Regions from separate parts of the Leucobacter rhizosphaerae genome, predicted to be linked through region 3. Evidence: predicted binding sites of a transcription regulator. Region 3 holds the regulator's gene; each other region holds the start of a gene.
The links. Region 3 encodes HrcA, which represses chaperone genes, less so after heat shock. Its sites were predicted from a motif close to TTNGCACTCGNNNNNNNCGAGTGCNAA; they were not measured.
Positions count from the first base shown of each region.

Region 1 (4,237 bases), 670 kb from region 3:
CACCCTTGCTGTCGCCGTTCGCGGTGTCGACCACGAGCACGTCGACACCCGCCTCGAGCAGCGAGCTCGCGCGCTTCCACGCGTCGCCGAAGAATCCGACCGCCGCGCCCACGCGGAGGCGACCGGAGTCGTCCTTCGTCGCGTTCGGGTACTGCTCCTCCTTGTCGAAGTCCTTGACGGTGATGAGCCCGGTGAGGCGCCCCTCGCCATCGACGAGCGGCAGCTTCTCGATCTTGTGCGTCGCGAAGATGTCTGCCGCGGCCTCGCGCGAGATCCCGGTCGGCGCCGTGATGAGCGGCATCTTCGTCATGGCGTCGGCGACGCGCACCTGGCTGCGATCCTTGGGATCGATGAACCGCATGTCGCGGTTCGTGATGATGCCGAGCAGCACCCCGCTCTGATCGACGACGGGCAGCCCGGAGACGCGGTACTCGCCGCACAGCGCGTCCACCTCGGCCACGGTCGCGTCGACGGAGGTCGTGACGGGGTTCGTGATCATCCCGGCCTCGCTGCGCTTCACCCGGTCGACCATCTCGGCCTGATCCTGGATCGAGAGGTTGCGGTGCAGGATCCCGAGCCCGCCGTTGCGGGCCATCGCGACCGCCATGCGCGTCTCGGTCACGGTATCCATCGCGGCGGAGATGAGCGGGATGCTCAATCGAATGCGCCGGGTGAGCTGGGTCGAGGTATCGGCCTCGCTCGGGATGACGTCCGTGTGCGCCGGGAGCAGCAGCACGTCGTCGTATGTCAGACCGGTGAACGCGAACGGGTCACGCTGTTCCATAAGACCTCGCTAGGTAGATGATGAGCGGGTGAGTCTGGGCGCCGGGGTCTGGCGCCCCTCTGCGGATCAGTCTAAGGGAATCGGACCGGTCGCCAACTGTGCTTGCGGCGAACGACGCAGCTGGCGCACCATGTCGATGATCAGCAGCACGAGCGCGATCCAGACGGCGATGAACCCGATCCAGCGACCGAGGGACACCTCCTCGTGCATCACCAGATAGCCGTACAGGAACCCGAGGATCGGGGTCAGGAACTGGATGAACCCGAGATATGACAGCGGCAGGCGGCGCGCGGCCTCGCCGAACAGGATCAGCGGCACGGCCGTCACGACGCCGCTGCCCAGCACGAGCAGCAGCACCCCGGGGCCGAAGGTGTGCGCGGTGAGGCCCGCGGTGGCCGCGACGATGATCATCTGCACGATCCCGACGGGCAGAGAAACGAGCGTCTCGACCGTGAGGCCGGTGATCCCGTCGACGTGCTCGCCCACGTGCTTGTGCACGGCGCCGTAGAGGCCGAAGGTGACGGCGAGCGCCACCGCGATCCACGGGAAGGCGCCGTAGGCGATGGCCGCGATGACCACACCGATCGTCGCGATCACCACCGCGGTCCACTGCAGGCGGGAGAGGCGCTCCCGGCGGACGACCACGCCGATGAGGATCGTGAACAGCGGGTTGATGAAGTAGCCGAGCGCGGTTTCGATCACGTGCCCCGTCATGACCCCGATCACGAAGATCTGCCAGTTCGCGTACAGCAGGATCGACGACAGCGCGAACCACCCGAGCAGCTTGGGCCGGCGCACGATCGCCATCACCTGCGACCAGCGGCTCGTGACCGTCGCGAGGATCGCGCAGAACACGAGGGTCGCGCCCACGCGCCACGGAACGACCTCCAGCGGGCTCACCATCGCGATCAGTCCGAAGTAGAAGGGGAACGCACCCCAGATCATGTACGCGGTGACGCCGTATCCCAGCCCCGCCCGAATTCGCTTCACCGAGACAGTCTACTCGCGTGGACGGCCCCGTCCTCACCCCCGCGGTCACAGCAACGGGGCCGCCGATCCGAAGATCAGCGGCCCCGTGCAGCACCCGTGGTGCGGAGCTTAGCGCTCGACGATCGCGAGGATGTCGCGAGCCGACAGCACGAGGTAGTCCTCGCCGCCGACCTTGACCTCGGTGCCACCGAACTTCGAGTAGATCACGACGTTGCCGACCTCGACGTCGAGGGGGATGCGGGTACCGCTATCCGAGACCCGACCGGGTCCGACCGCGACGACCTCGCCCTCCTGGGGCTTCTCCTTGGCGCTATCGGGGATCACCAGACCGGAAGCGGTGGTCTGCTCTGCCTCGACCTGCTTGATAACAATACGATCTTCGAGCGGCTTGATGGCGACCGACACAGTTGACCTCTTTCCAAATTGCGAAGTGGATCTCGCGCCCGCCCAATGCGAGCACGCTTGCTCCGAGTCTATGGCTCCGGTTGGCACTCTCGCAAGGGGAGTGCCAACCGGCGGGCGTGGAATCGCCGAGAGCGAACACCCCTGCGGTGCATTCCCTTCGCCGCCCCGCGGAGCGGCCTGGATAGGATGGACGAACACGCCCGACCCTGGAGGAAGCCATGTCCACACCGAACGCCCCGCAGCAGTTCCCCGGCACTCCCGGCATCCCCGGTGCCGACCAGCCGTTCACTGCGGACCAGTCGCCGTACACGGGCCAGCCCGCGGCACCGGTCCAGCCGAGTTACCAGCCGAACGCGGCGCAGTACCCGCAGCCGAGCTACCCGGCCGCCTCGACCGCGACCACACTCGACAAGACGAACACCTTCGCGCTGCTCGCGATCATCTTCGCATTCCTCTCCCCCATCGCCGGCATCATCTTCGGGCACATGGGCCTCAGCCAGATCAAGCGCAACGGCGACGCCGGCCGCGGGATCGCGCTCACCGGGCTCATCATCAGCTACGCCTACTTCGTGTTCCTGATCATCTTCATCGTGCTCTACATCGGCATGATCGCGGTCATGATCGGATCGCTGGGCGCGCTCTCCTCGGGTTACGATCCCTACTACTGATGTGACCCCCGCACGCACACCGGCCGGGGCCGCGGGCCCCGCGCCGGGGTGGGAGTTCCTCGGCACCGATGCCGGCCTCGACGAGCTCCGATGGATTGCCGCCGAATCCCACCGCGGAGCGAACGGGCTGAACACCGAACTCCGCCGTCGCGGTCACCCCGCCGATCGGGTCGCGGCGCTCCTCACCCAGGCCGAGCTCCGCGTGCGCGCCGCGTCGAAGTTCGGCCCGATCGCGAGTGAGCTGCTCGTCACCCCCGCGGGCCTCGAGCAGGCGACCCGACACCGGGTCGCCGCGCATCACGCCGAGCGATTCCGCGCAGCGGGCTGCACCCGTGTCGCCGACCTCGGCTGCGGGATCGGTGCCGAATCCATGGCGTTCCTCGCGGCCGGACTCACGCCGCACCCCGTCGAACTCGATCCGCTCACCGCGGCCTTCGCCGAACACAACCTCGCGGCCGTCGCCGCCCGGCACGGGCTGCCGGCACCCGAGGTGCGCGTCGGCGACGCCGAACGCCTCGGCCCCGGAGACGCCGACGGGGTCTTCCTCGATCCCGCGCGGCGGACCGCCGGGCACCGCGACACCCGCAGGCTCGCGTCCCCCGACGACTACTCCCCCTCGCTCACCTTCGCGTTCGATCTCGCCACCGCCCACGCCACCGGCATCAAGCTCGGCCCCGGCTTCGACCGGGAGTTGATCCCGCCCCACGCCGAGGCCCAGTGGGTCTCGGTCGACGGCCAGGTCGTCGAGATGGCGCTCTGGTGCGGGGCGGCCGCGCGCCGCGGGGTCACCCGTTCCGCCCTGGTCCTCCGCTCGGAGTCCGGGATCGCGGAGCTGTCCGCGCCCGCAGACGCCCCGGACGCCGAGGTCCGCGACCTCGGGGAGTACCTCTACGAGCCCGACGGCGCGGTGATCCGGGCCCGGCTGATCGGCGACCTGGCAGCGCGCCTCGACGCCGGCATGGTGAGCCCGGCCATCGCCTACCTCACCTCGGACCGGCTGACCGCCACGCCGTTCGCGCAGGCCTTCCGGATCATCGAGACGCTCCCGTCGCGGGAGAAGGATCTGCGCCGCGCCCTCGCGGCGCGCGACATCGGCACCCTGGAGATCAAGAAGCGGGGCGCCGACGTGGATCCCGCGGCGCTGCGGAAACGGCTCCGCCTCCAGGGGTCGCAGCACGCGACCCTGTTCCTGACGCGCGTGGCCGGCCGGCACGTCGCGCTGCTCGCCGAGCGCTGCGTCGACGCGGGATCACCTGCTCCGTCTGCGCCGCCTGCGCCGCCCGGAAACGCCGAACCGGACCCCAGCTGAGCGCTGAGGTCCGGTCCGTGTGCCGTGCGGCGAGTGCTACTGAGCGTTCTCGAGCTCCTGCAGCTGCTGCTGCAGCTCGGG
Region 1 is NZ_CP095043.1:1,112,659-1,116,895, forward strand. Features, by position in the region: gene guaB (IMP dehydrogenase) at 1-784, opposite strand, end outside; gene rarD (EamA family transporter RarD) at 851-1,774, opposite strand; gene groES (co-chaperone GroES) at 1,883-2,179, opposite strand; gene MUN76_RS05055 (DUF4190 domain-containing protein) at 2,398-2,847, shown strand; gene MUN76_RS05060 (class I SAM-dependent methyltransferase) at 2,849-4,156, shown strand; gene MUN76_RS05065 (DUF4190 domain-containing protein) at 4,193-4,237, opposite strand, start outside.
Region 1: the regulator HrcA is predicted to act here: its motif matches at 2,260-2,286, upstream of groES (co-chaperone GroES).

Region 2 (4,237 bases), 1.3 Mb from region 3:
CCTCATGCTCTCCGGCCGCACGATCTCGAAGCTCGGCTCGCGCCGAGCGCTCGCACTGGGGGTCGTCGCCCAGGCGATCGCCATGCCCCTCGCCACGACGCTGATCTGGAGTGGCGCACTGATCCCGGGCCTCGCGGTGCTCTTCTGCTACGGCTTCGCCTTCAGCACCTCGGACGTGGCGATGAACGTGAGCGGCGCTTCGGCAGAGCGCGCGCTGGGCAAGCCGCGCCTGCCGCTCATGCACGCGGGATTCAGCCTCGGCAGTGTGAGCGCGATGGGGATCGGCGCGCTCGCCGAGATGTGGTCGATCCCCGTACCGGTGCACCTGACCGCGGTGTTCCTCCTCATCGTAGTCGTCGGCGGGTTCTCGCTCCGCTTGATTCCACCGGACTCCGAGACGAGCGGCGCCGATGCGGCGACGCCGGTGACGACGCACTCCGGGCCGATCCCGCTGCCCGTGCCCGCCGAAGCGGCTGCGGCGTCGGCTGCGGCGCACCCGATCCGGCCCCACAGCCCGTGGCGAGATCCCCGCATCCTGCTCGTCGGGCTCATCGCCATGAGCATGAGCCTCGCCGAGGGCACAGCCGCGGACTGGCTGCCGCTCTCCCTCGCCGACGGCCGCGGGCTCGCGAACGAGGTCGGCGCGCTGATGCTCGGGATCTTCTACGTGTCGATGACGGGAACCCGTCTCGTCGGGTCCATGATCCTCAGCCGCTTCGGGCGGGTGCCGGTGCTGCGCGGCGGCGCGATCCTGTGCGGGATCGGCGTGGTGATCGTGATCCTGGCGCCCGTCACCTGGGGCATCGTGATCGGCACGCTCATGTGGGGTGTGGGGTGCGCGCTCGGGTTCCCGGTCGGGATCTCGGCGGCCGCCGACAACCCGAAGACCGCCGTGCGCGACGTCGCCGCGGTCTCGGCGATCGCGTACACGGCGATGCTCGTCGGCCCGATGGCGTTCGGGTTCCTCGGCGAGCACATCGGGTTGCTGACCGCGTTCTGGGCGCTGGTGGGCATCGCGCTGCTCAGCGCATTTGTGGCGGGCGCGGCGCGCGAGCCGAAGCGCGACCCGGAGACAGAGCGCCCCCGCCCGGCTCCCCAGGCTCCACCTGCTGCGTGAGCCCGGCTCCTTGCGTGAGCTGGGCCTCCTTGCGTGAGCTGCGCCTCCTTGCGTGAGCTGGGCCTCCTTGCGTGAGCGATTTCTGGTGAAGACACGCCACATCACTCCAGAAATCGCTCACGCCAGGAAGCGAGGTCGCGCCCGTCGCGCGGCCGGACCGACTACACTGAACCGGTGCGAATCGTTGTGGCTGACTGCTCTGTGGACTACGCGGGGCGACTCTCCGCGCACCTGCCTCGCGCGCAGCGGGTGCTCATGCTGAAGAACGACGGCAGCATCCTCGTGCACTCCGACGGCGGCTCCTACAAACCGCTCAACTGGATGAGCCCGCCGTGCACGCTCGCGCCGCTCGATCTCGACGAGGATCAGGTCGCCGCGGGCATCGTCGAGGCGTGGGAGGTCACGCACAAGAAGACCGCCGACAAGCTCGTGGTCTCTCTGTTCGAGGTGTTCCACGACAGCTCGCACGACCTCGGGGTCGATCCCGGACTCATCAAGGACGGTGTCGAGGCCCACCTCCAGGAGCTCCTCGCGGAGCAGATCGAACGCGTCGGCGACGGCCACACCCTCGTGCGCCGCGAGTACATGACCGCGATCGGCCCGGTCGACATCCTCGCCCGCGACGCGGACGGCGGATCGATCGCCATCGAGATCAAGCGCCGGGGTGACATCGACGGCGTGGAGCAGCTCACCCGGTACCTCGAGCTCATGAACCGGGATCCGCTGCTCGCCCCCGTGCAGGGCATCTTCGCGGCCCAGGAGATCAAGCCGCAGGCGCGGACATTGGCCGAGGATCGCGGGATCCGCTGCCTCGTGCTCGATTACGACGAGATGCGCGGCATGGAGGACAAGAACACCCTGTTCTGAGCAGTGCTGCAGATCGACCGTGTGGCCGGAGCGTCCGGGCGCTGGGCGGGGCCCGCATCGCGCCCGCGGGATCCCCTTCTGCGTCTCGTCGGCCGGCGACCGGTCGCGGCAGGACGGCGCTGTCGGGAACCGACATGCGGATCGCTCCAGGCGGATGAAGCCCCGGTGACGGAGCCCCACCCACCTGGATCGAGGGGTGCGTGTCAGGCGACGAGTGATGCATCCGCCGAGCGCGGCGTCGACTCGACAGCGACCTTTCGCGGCTTGGCCCGTTCACTCAGCGGCAGAATGACGCTGAGGACGCCGTTGTCATACGACGCACTGATGCGTTCGGTGTCGACTCCCTCGCCGACACTGAACTGGCGAAGGTAACTGCCACCCGGCCGCTCGCGCGACAGCCACTTCACACCCTCGGCAGTGTTGCTGGTCCGGTGCGCACGGAGGGTGAGGAGCTGGCCGTCGATATCGATATCGATGCTCCCGGGGTCGATACCAGGCATGTCGGCGTTCAGCACGTAGCGTTCCGGCTCACGGTAGAGGTCCACCGGAATGGCGCGAGGTGCGGATCGGTCCTGGAGCACGCTCCCCGTCAGGCGGTTGAGCTCCGTGAAAGGGTCAAAATACGATGCCATACTGAATCAATCTCCTTCCATTGCTGAAACTTGAGTGATGTTGACTCAAGTGAAGATAGATTAGCACTCGAACCCTGAGAGTGCTAAGTGTGAATCCTCAACATTCGCTCAATGAAGCCGGCTGCGCTCAGTCCGGGATCGCCACGACCACCCGATTCCGAGCCGTGATGAGCCGCCTGAGGTACGGCACCAAGACGAGGCGCTCCGCGATGATCCCGAACACCGGCGACGCAATGGTCAGCGTGTCCGTCATGCGCGTCCCGGCCGACGTGGGTTCGAACCTGTGCTCGTGGCGGAACATCTTGAACGGTCCGGAAACCTGCTCGTCCACGAAGCGGTGAGGCCGCTCGAGCTCGGTGATCCGCGACGTCATGGTAAACCACACGCCGAAGTGGCGTGCCCTCCACGTGACGCACTCACCGAGACCGATCTGACCACTCGTCACACCTCCAACGGCACGTTCGTTCGAGTGCGCCATCGACCTGATGTGCAGACCGATGTCGAGCGAGCGCGAGAACACCGCGTCGACATCGATGGGCCCCTCTGTGGTGATGGTGAACGTCGACGCCATATCGCTATCGTCTCACGCACGCCGATCCCACACCCGCCCGCGTAACCGACAGGTCATCACCCCGAAACACGGCCTCAGTAACGTGGAGCCCGGTCGCGCAGCTCTCAGGTGCGAGGCCCGCCCCCGTGCTCCGTCGATGTGGCGCGGGGGCATTTTCGCGCTGAGAGCCCGGAGCCCGGGGATCACAGGTCCGGCGCCGGGAGATCCCGGATCCGGCGACCCCGCATAGCCCCGGCCCCCTACGGCGCCCAGAGCAGCATCGACAGCACAAGCCCTACGGCCGCGAGCGCGATCCCGACCCCCGCGGTCACCCGCACTCCGGTGCGCTGCGCCCGCGTCGCCGCCACGACCCCGAGTCCGGCGAGCACGATCGCACCGATGGGGCCGAGGATGCCGACGACGAGCGCCGCGCCCCACGACGACTGGTCAGCCAGCGTCGCAATCGTCATGAGCATCCCGAGAGCAGAGAGCACCACGACGACGACCGCGAGCGCCATCCCGCGCGACTGCCGATTCGGCTCCGTCATGCTCACAGGCTAACAATCCGGGGTCCGGATCGCACACGCGCCGGGCACTCCGCCCCCGCGAGGCACCGCGAGGCACCGCGAATCAGTAGTCAACACGCCGGATGTTCGTTACATTTGTGGCATGAACGAGGACATCAGGGACGTCGCCCGCAAGCGGATCAAGGCGAAGCGGGACTTCTGGAACCTGCTGCTGGTCTTCGGCGTGATCGCCATCATCATGAACGTCATCTGGCTCATGAGCGGCTACCGCACCTACTACTGGCCGACCTGGCCCATGATCGGGTTCGCCATCGCCCTCTTCTTCACCGGGATCGGCGCGTACGGCCCGGGCAGCAAACCGATCTCCGACAGCGCGATCGACCGCGAGATCCAGAAGCTCAACGGCGAGGGCTAGTCGCCGCTTTCGTCGCACCGAGTCCGGCGAGGATCAGGTCGATCCCCCGCGCGTACGACGCATCGAGGTCGAGCGCGGGATCGATGCCGGGCTCGGGCTCCGCATCGGCTGCGGCCGCAGGTTCCGGAT
Region 2 is NZ_CP095043.1:2,434,598-2,438,834, reverse strand. Features, by position in the region: gene MUN76_RS11340 (MFS transporter) at 1-1,117, shown strand, start outside; gene nucS (endonuclease NucS) at 1,292-1,984, shown strand; gene MUN76_RS11330 (Hsp20/alpha crystallin family protein) at 2,188-2,616, opposite strand; gene MUN76_RS11325 (SRPBCC family protein) at 2,744-3,187, opposite strand; gene MUN76_RS11320 (hypothetical protein) at 3,427-3,714, opposite strand; gene MUN76_RS11315 (2TM domain-containing protein) at 3,836-4,108, shown strand; gene MUN76_RS11310 (TetR/AcrR family transcriptional regulator) at 4,092-4,237, opposite strand, start outside.
Region 2: the regulator HrcA is predicted to act here: its motif matches at 2,677-2,703, upstream of MUN76_RS11330 (Hsp20/alpha crystallin family protein).

Region 3 (4,237 bases):
GAGGTGACGACCGAGGCGAACCCCGACTCGGTCGACGAGGCGTACCTCCACGCCCTCGCCGAGGCCGGCTTCACCCGGGTCAGCTTCGGCATGCAGTCGGCGGTGCCGCACGTGCTGCGGACGCTCGACCGCACCCACGCACCCGAGCGGGTGCGGCTCGTGACGAAGTGGGCGCGGGATGCCGGTCTGCAGGTGAGCGTGGACCTCATCTACGGCACGCCTGGAGAGAGCCTCGCCGACTGGGAGCGCTCGGTCGAGGCGGCGCTCGCGACGGAGCCGGACCACATCTCGGCCTATGCGCTGATCGTGGAGACGGGCACGAAACTCGCGGCCCAGATCCGCCGAGGCCAGGTGCCCGAGCCCGATGAGGATCTCCACGCCGACATGTACGAGCTCGCGGATGCGGCCTTCGGTCGCGCCGGCTTCAGCTGGTACGAGATCAGCAACTGGTCGCGTTCTCCCGAGACCCGCTCGCGGCACAACCTCGCCTATTGGACGGGGGAGGACTGGTGGGCCGCGGGACCCGGCGCGCACAGCCACATCGGCGGCGTGCGCTGGTGGAACGTGAAGCACCCGGGACCGTACGCCGAGCGGATCGCCCGGGGGATCTCACCCGCGCACGCCCGTGAGGTCCTCTCTCCGGAGGCCGTTCGCGACGAGCGGATCCTGCTCGAGACGCGCATCGCGGACGGGTTGCCGGCCGACCTGCTGAGCGAGATCGAGCGACGGGCGATCCCGGAACTCATCGCCGACGGGCTCATCGACGGTCGTGCAGCCATTCACGGTCGGGTCGTGCCGACGCTGCGCGGCCGGCTGCTCGCCGACACGGTCGTCCACCGACTCCTCGGCTGACCGTCCCCACAGCCCGCACTGCGCTAGACTTGGCACTCAGACTGATCGAGTGCCAATGCCCGGCGCGGTCGTGACGAGGAGGGGTGGAGCCGTGGTTTCCGAACGCAGTCTCGCCGTGCTCCACGCGATCGTGAGCGACTACGTCTCTTCGAACGAGCCGGTGGGCTCGAAGGCGATCGTCGACCGGCACAGCTTCGGCGTGTCCGCGGCGACGATTCGCAACGACATGGCGCTCCTCGAAGAAGACGAGCTCATCGCGCAGCCGCACACGTCCTCCGGCCGGGTGCCGACCGACAAGGGCTACCGCCTGTACGTCGACACCCTCGCGAAGATCCGACCGCTCACAGTCGCGCAGCGCACGGCGATCGAGCGCTTCCTCGGCGAGGCCGCCGATCTCGACGACGCGATGTCCCGCACCGTGCGGCTGCTCTCGCAGCTCACCAACCAGGTCGCCGTCGCGCAGTACCCGTCGCTGCGGCGCACGGTCGTGCGCCACCTGGACCTCGTCGCGGTGGCTGAGGACCGGATCCTCAGCGTGCTCATCCTCGGCAGCGGGGTGGTGGAGCAGCAGATGGCGCGGCTCCCGGCGTCCCGGGTGACCGAGGCCTGGGTCCAGGGGCTCCGCGAGCGCATCGCCGGAGTGACGGTCGGGCGCGACGTCGACGCCGCGGCCGCCGGGGTGATCGGCCTGCAGGCCTCCGTCGAGGACTGGGCCCAACCGGGCGAGTCTGAGCTCGTGACCGCCGTGCTCGACGCCGTGAGCACCCAGATGCAGGCGAACCGGAGTGACCGGATCGCGATCGCCGGCGCGGCGAACCTGTCGCGTCCGGGTGATTTCGACGGCAGCCTGCCGCTCGTGCTCGAGGCGATCGAAGAGCAGGTCACGCTGCTCCGCCTCTTCGACGAGCTGGTGCAAGACGAGCGCGACGTGTCCGCCTCGATCGGTCGCGAGAACGAGCCCTACGGGCTCTCCGAGGCCTCGATCATCGCCTCGAGCTACGAGGCGGAGGGCACCTCGGTGTCCCGACTCGGCGTGCTCGGCCCCCTGCGCATGGACTACGCGGGGAACATCGCGTCGGTGCGCGCCGTCGCGCGCTACCTGAATCGCCTGCTCGGCGAAGACCAATAGCCACCGCCGCGCATCGCGGCGTCCGCACGTACCCGAACACCAGCAATCTGAGGAGCACATCAGTGGCCGACCACTACGAGACCCTTGGGGTGACCCGCGAGGCGACTCCCGAAGAGATCAAAAAGGCCTACCGGCGGCTCGCCCGCGAACTGCATCCGGACGTCAACCCGAGTGAAGAGGCGTCGGAGCGCTTCAAGGGCGTGACCCACGCCTACGACGTGCTGAGCGACCCCGAGCAGCGCCAGCGCTACGACATGGGCGGCGGCCAGTCCGACATGGGCGGCTTCGGCGACATCTTCGAGACGTTCTTCGGGGGCGGCGGATTCGGCGGCGGCCAGCGCGGCCCGCGATCCCGCTCGGAGCGCGGCGACGACGCGATGATCCGGGTCGACGTGACCCTCGAGGAGGTCATCTTCGGCGTGCAGCGCGAGGTCACCATCAACACCGCGGTGCTGTGCGGCGCCTGCCAGGGCACGTGCTGCCAGCCCGGCACCCACCCGGTCACGTGCGACGTCTGCCACGGGCAGGGGCAGGTGCAGCGCCAGGTCCGCTCGCTCTTCGGCAACGTCGTGACGATGCACCCCTGCGGCAGCTGCCAGGGCTACGGCACGGTCATCGAGCACCCCTGCGTCGAGTGCGCCGGCAAGGGTCGGGTGCGCGAGCGCCGCACGATCCCGGTCGACATTCCGTCCGGGATCGACACCGGCACGCGGCTGCAGATGCGCGGCGGCGGCGAGGTCGGCCCGGGCGGCGGACCGAACGGCGACCTGTTCATCGAGTTCCGTGTCACGCACGACGACGTCTTCAGCCGCGATGGCAACGACCTGCTCTGCACCATGCAGCTCGCCATGACCGACGCGATCCTCGGCACCGAGTCGACGGTCCCGGCGCTCGACGGTGAGGTCTCGGTCGAGATTCCCGCGGGCACCCAGTCGGGCGACGTCATCACGGTGCGCGGGCGCGGGATCCAGGCCCTGCGCTCCACCTCGCGCGGCGACCTGAAGATCGCCGTGCAGGTCGCCACCCCCGAGAAGCTCTCGAATCGTGAGAAGGATCTGGTGCGCCAGCTCGCCACGCTGCGCAAGGACGCCCCGCCGCACCTCGGCGAATTCCAGCAGAGCTTCTTCGGCAAGATCCGCGACCGCTTCTTCCGTCAGGGCTGACCGCGCGTGGCGAACCTCTACCTCGTCGATGCGCAGGAGGCCGGTGCGTGGCAGCCCGGCACCCTCGTCGAGGTGTCGGGAGACGAGGCGCGCCACGCGGTGCGGGTCAGCCGGTTGCGCGCGGGGGAGCAGATCCTCGTGGGAGACGGGCACGGGGCGCAGGCCTCAGGTACGGTCGAGCACGTTGCCAAGGACCGGTTCGCGGTGCGCCTCGCATCGGTGGATCGCGCTCCCGCGGCGCAGCACCGGCTGGTGCTCGTGCAGGCGCTCGCGAAGGGTGACCGGGACGAACGCGCCGTCGAGCAGGCGACCGAGTTCGGCGTCGACGACATCGTGCCCTGGCAAGCGGAGCGCTCGGTGTCACGCTGGGACGGTGCGGGCGGTGCGGAGAAAGCCGCGAAGGGCGTCGCGAAGTGGCAGCGCATCGCCCGGGAGGCTTCGAAGCAGTCGCTGCGTGCCTGGATCCCGCGCGTGCACGACCCCATCGATCTCGCCGGACTCCGCAATCGCGCGGAGCAGCCGGGCGTCGACGTGGTGGTGCTGCACCCGCGAGGGATCGGCACCCTGGCGCAGTGGTCGCGCACTCGACGCGCTGAGTGCGCCCCGACCGACGAGACGCTCGTGGTGATCGGCCCCGAGGGCGGCTTCACCGATGCCGAACTCGACGCGCTGGAATCCTCGGGAGCCGCGGTGCTCCGACTCGGCGACACCGTGCTGCGCACCTCGAGCGCCGGCCCCGCCGGGCTCGCAGTGCTGAACGTCGCGCTCGGCCGCTGGTAGGCGCCCCGCAACTCGGTGCGGGATCGGCCGCACTCAGACTCGGGCGTCGCGCGTCTCGAGCAATCCCAATCGACTGTTGGTGCGCGCGGTGTCGCGATTCGCGCCGTCGATGTCCAGGATCTCGTCGAGCGGGTGATCCGAGACGAGCACCAGCTCGGCCGCGCGGTCGTACAGCACATCGATGAGGTTGACCCAGCGGCGCCGCACCGCCTCGGTCTCCCGCGAGAGCCGGGGACCCCGTCGATCACCACCCGCGTGCGGTGGTCCGTGAGATTCAGGTAGTCGAGGGTAGCGCGCGCCTGTCGGCACAGAG
Region 3 is NZ_CP095043.1:440,664-444,900, forward strand. Features, by position in the region: gene hemW (radical SAM family heme chaperone HemW) at 1-852, shown strand, start outside; gene hrcA (heat-inducible transcriptional repressor HrcA) at 944-1,981, shown strand; gene dnaJ (molecular chaperone DnaJ) at 2,044-3,144, shown strand; gene MUN76_RS02025 (16S rRNA (uracil(1498)-N(3))-methyltransferase) at 3,151-3,924, shown strand; gene zapE (AFG1/ZapE family ATPase) at 3,958-4,233, opposite strand; partial or broken gene zapE (cell division protein ZapE) at 4,212-4,237, opposite strand, start outside.